Regions from separate parts of the Neomoorella thermoacetica genome, predicted to be linked through region 1. Evidence: predicted binding sites of a transcription regulator. Region 1 holds the regulator's gene; the other holds the start of a gene.
The links. The regulator HrcA, encoded in region 1, represses chaperone genes, less so after heat shock. The targets are predictions, from matches to a motif close to TGTTAGCACTCANCNNNGNTGAGTGCTAACA.
Positions count from the first base shown of each region.

Region 2: groES (co-chaperone GroES) is a predicted target of HrcA. The motif match lies at 853-883, and genes of this name have one in related genera.

Region 1 covers NZ_CP012369.1:521,630-524,032, forward strand. Annotated here, with positions in the region: gene hemW (radical SAM family heme chaperone HemW) at 1-504, shown strand, start outside; gene hrcA (heat-inducible transcriptional repressor HrcA) at 604-1,638, shown strand; gene grpE (nucleotide exchange factor GrpE) at 1,735-2,403, shown strand, end outside.
Region 2 covers NZ_CP012369.1:2,126,068-2,128,470, reverse strand. Annotated here, with positions in the region: gene MOTHE_RS10560 (HD-GYP domain-containing protein) at 1-694, shown strand, start outside; gene groES (co-chaperone GroES) at 905-1,192, shown strand; gene groL (chaperonin GroEL) at 1,208-2,403, shown strand, end outside.

The DNA of each region.
Region 1 (2,403 bases):
CTTCCGGGCGAGGAACTGGAACTGGCCATGTACCAGGAGGCCCGGGAAAAGCTGGCTGCGGCCGGCTACCAGCAGTACGAAATTTCCAACTTCGCCCGGCCGGGGTACCGCTGCCGCCATAACGTCACCTACTGGCTGAACCATCCTTACCTGGGCCTGGGGGCGGCGGCGGCTTCCAGCTGGCGGGGAGAGCGCTGGCAGAATTACAAGAACCTTGAGCAGTACGGCGCGGCCCTCTCCGCCGGCCGGCTTCCCCGGGCAGAGATAGAGGTCACTACACCCCGCCAGCAGATGGCTGAAACTATGTTTATGAGCCTGCGCCTGCTGGCCGGTGTTAATCTGCAGGCCTTCCGGCAGCGATTCGGTAAAGACGCCCGGGAGGTTTACGCCGGCGAAATGGAACGGTTGCTCCGGGCCGGCCTGATTGAAGTGCAGGGGCATCACCTCAAACTGACGGAGCGGGGCCTGCCCCTGGCCAACGAGGTTTTCGCGGCCTTTGTCTGAGCGACTTCTTCTTGACAAAACCTGAGGGGGGTGGTATGTTTTAGTTGAAGCTCTTAGCACTCGGAACATAAGAGTGCTAACAAGAAGGTGAAACCAACCATGCGGATGGATGAGCGGAAACAGAAAGTCCTGGCAGCCGTTATCCAGGACTATATCCTTACGGGTGAACCGGTAGGTTCGCGTACCATTGCCCGGCGCTACAACCTGGGAGTCAGTCCGGCCACCATCCGGAATGAGATGGCCGACCTGGAGGAGATGGGTCTTTTGGAGCAGCCCCATACCTCAGCCGGTCGGATACCTTCGGATCAGGGTTATCGTTACTACGTCGATTGTCTGATGCCACCTGCCCATTTAACGCCGGAGGAGGAGGAGTATGTCCGCCGGCGGTACAACCAGAAGATGCTGGAAATCGAACAGGTCCTGGCGGAAACAACCCGGTTAATCTCCGAGATGACCTCTTATGCCGCCATTGCCCTGGGCCCTGACCAGGGCCGGGCTTCCCTGGAGGAGGTCCAGGTTTTACCGATCCAGGTGGCTAATAAAGCCCTGCTGGTAGCTGTTACCAGTACCGGCGTAGTGGAACACCGGGTCTTAACCATCCCGGAGGGCGTAACCCCGGAGGACCTGAACCGGATCTCCCGGGTATTAAATGCCCGCCTCCAGGGCCGGGCCCTGGAAGACCTGCGCCAGATGGTTTTAAGCGATATCTACCAGGAACTGGCCCAGCACCGGAATCTGGTTAATCTGGTCCGCGACCTGTTGCAGCAGCTTCTATCCCTGGAGAGCGGCGAAAGGGTTTACCGGAACGGGACCTTGAATATTTTAAATCAGCCCGAGTTTAAAGACCTGGACCGGGTACGGGAGATCCTCTCCTTCCTGGACCAGGACGAGGCCCTGCGGCGGATTTTTATGACCACACCCTCAACCGGTTTAACCATTCGCATCGGCCAGGAAAATAAAATTGAGGGTATTGACAAGTGCAGCGTAGTGACCATCAGCTATGCTGTAGAGGGAAAGATTATGGGCAAGGTTGGTCTCCTGGGACCGACCCGGATGCAATATTCCCGGGCCATTTCTGTTCTCCGGTGTGTTGCCGATGCTTTATCCCAGACCCTGGAGCAACTCTACCGGTAAAGCGATGGGTCACCTGCAACCGGCCGGTGCCTTTGGGTGCTGGCTTTTTTTGCGAAAGGAGTGAAGGGTTGTTTGAAAGATCAGGAGCAGCATAAAATGAAGGATGAAATGACCTGTCCGGAACCGGGACCGGGTGCGGCTGCCCCGGAGACAACAGGAGCCGGTACTACCGGAGACGAACCTGTACCCGCAAAGGGCGGGGCAGGACCGGAACAGGCGGAGGCCATGGACGCAGCCGGTGAAATTGTAAATTTGACGGAGGAAATCAATAGCCTGCGGGCGGAGGTAGAAAATAAGACTGCGGCCCTGGCCGAACTGCAACAGCGCTATTTGCGGTTGCAGGCGGATTTTGATAACTATCGCAAGCGCACCCGCCGGGAACAGGAGGAACTGACCCGGATGGCTGCCGCCCGGCTGATTACCAGCCTGTTGCCGGTGCTGGATAACCTGGAACGCGCCCTGGCGGCGGTGACGGATAACAAGGCTGAAGGCTTGGCCACGGGGGTAGAAATGACCCTGCGCCAGTTAAAGGAGATCCTGGAGCAGGAGGGATTAACCCCGATTGCGGCCCTGGGCCAGCCCTTTAACCCGGAATTGCATGAAGCCGTGGCCAGGGAGGAGACGGAAAACCCGGAGCAGGCCAACATGGTGGTGGCAGAGTTCCGCCGCGGTTATACCTTGAAGGGCAAGCTTTTACGGCCGGCCATGGTAAAAGTAGCCGTAGCCGGAGCAACCGTTAAGGAAAACGGACAGGAGGTAGATAAA
Region 2 (2,403 bases), 920 kb from region 1:
ACCCAGCGATTATGTTGATTTTCTAGTGGTAACCGGCTTTTACCTGGTCGACCCGGTGACTATAGAGCTATTGAGACGCCTGGCATGGCAGCGGCAGCAGCTCCAGCGTAATCTGCAACTGACGACGGCTGCCTTGCTCGAGGCCCTGCAGATGCGCGACCAGTATACCGGTTGGCACTCACGCCAGGTAGCCATTTATGCGCGCCGGATAGCCGCCAGCTTAGGTTTATCGCCGTACCACCAGGAGTGCCTTTACCTGGCCGGGCTGCTCCATGACATCGGGAAAATCGGCGTTGATGACGCCTGCCTGAACAAACCCGGCCTGCTGACGCCGGAAGAATGGCAAAACGTCCGCCGCCACCCCGGATTGGGATACAAGATAATAAGAAAAGTAACCAGTCGAGAAGAAGTTATTGCCCGGGCAGTCCTGTATCACCACGAGCGCTATGACGGCCGCGGTTATCCCAGAGGGCTGAAAGGTACAAGCATCCCCTTGGAAGCCCGCATTTTAAGTGTGGCCGACTGCTTTGACGCCATGACCACGGACCGGGTTTACCGGCCGGCCCTGTCCCCGGCTGAGGCTGTCAAGGAACTAATGCGCTGCGCCGGCAGCCAGTTTGACCCTGGCATAGTCGAGGTCTTCTACCGCATCCTGGCCGCGGATGGCCTGATACAGAACCCGGAGGAGGGGTAAAGCGGCACATGGCCTTTAGTAGTTTGCGCAACAAGATGTAGACCAGGGACAGGCGGACGTTTTGAACCGCAAATCTGGTTCCTCCGGGCAAGCGGGTTTGGCTAGTTTTGCCGGGGTACTTGTATTTTAGGGCGAGAAAGCATATTATAGTACCTGTAACCTAGCACTCTCTAAAATAAAGTGCTAACAGACGAAAAAGGAGGCTAATGCATGAGTTTTCAACCTTTGGGCGACCGCGTCCTCATTAAACCCCTTGAGGCCGAAGAAAAAACAGCGGCTGGCATCGTCCTGCCGGATACCGCCAAGGAGAAACCCCAGCAGGGGGAGGTAATAGCCGTTGGCCCCGGCCGTTTGCTGGATAATGGGGAACGGGTAAAAATGGAAGTCAAGGCAGGGGACCGGGTCCTCTACGCCCGGTATGCCGGCACCGAACTAAAACAGGGCGACACCAAATACCTGGTCCTCAGCGAGCGCGATATCCTGGCGGTAGTTGAATAGGGAGGGAGATACATAATGGCCAAACAAGTAGTTTTCGACCGCGAAGCCAGGGAGGCCCTGGAAAAAGGTATTACCAAACTCACCGAAGCCGTCCGGGTCACCCTGGGACCCCGGGGACGCAACGTGGTCTTGGAAAAGAAATTCGGGGCCCCTACCATTACCAACGACGGCGTGACCATTGCCAAGGAGGTTGAGCTGGAAGACCCCCTTGAGAATGTGGGCGCGCTGCTGGTGCGGGAAGTAGCCTCCAAGACCAATGATGTCGCCGGCGATGGGACTACTACCGCCTGTGTTCTGGCCCAGGCTATTGTCCGGGAGGGCATGAAAAACGTGGCCGCCGGGGCCAATCCTATGTTCATGAAGCGGGGTATTGAAAAGGCGGTGGCGGCCGTGGTGGAGAACCTTAAGGCCCAGGCCCGGCCGGTGGAAACCAAGGACTCCATCAGCCAGGTAGCCTCCATTTCTGCCAATGACCCCCAGATCGGCGCCCTGGTGGCCGACGCCATGGAAAAGGTGGGGAAGGACGGCGTCATAACCGTGGAGGAATCCAAAGGTATGGAAACCGCCGTGGACGTCGTGGAAGGCATGCAGTTCGATCGCGGCTATATCTCTCCGTATATGGTCACCGACAACGAGCGCATGGAAGCCGTCCTGGAAGAGCCCTACATCCTCATCACCGATAAAAAGATTACCGCCGTGGCCGACCTGGTACCCGTCCTGGAACGGGTAGTACGGACGGGTAAACCCCTGCTTATAATCTGCGAGGATATGGAGGGTGAAGCTCTGGCCACCCTGGTGGTCAATAAGATCCGGGGCACCTTTACCTGCGTGGCCGTCAAGGCGCCGGCCTTCGGCGATCGGCGCAAGGCCATGCTACAGGACATCGCCATCCTGACGGGTGGCCAGGTTATTACCGAAGAAGCCGGCTTGAAACTGGAGAACACCACCCTGGATATGCTGGGCCAGGCGCGCCAGGTCCGGGTGGGTAAAGAGGAAACCACCATCGTCGAAGGTCGCGGCAAAGAAGAGGCCATTGAAGCCCGGATAGCCCAGATTCGCCGCGAGTACGAGGAGTCGACCTCGGACTACGACCGGGAGAAACTCCAGGAACGCCTGGCCAAACTGGCCGGCGGTGTGGCGGTCATTAAAGTCGGGGCCGCTACCGAGACGGAAATGAAAGAAAAGAAAATGCGCATCGAAGACGCCCTCGC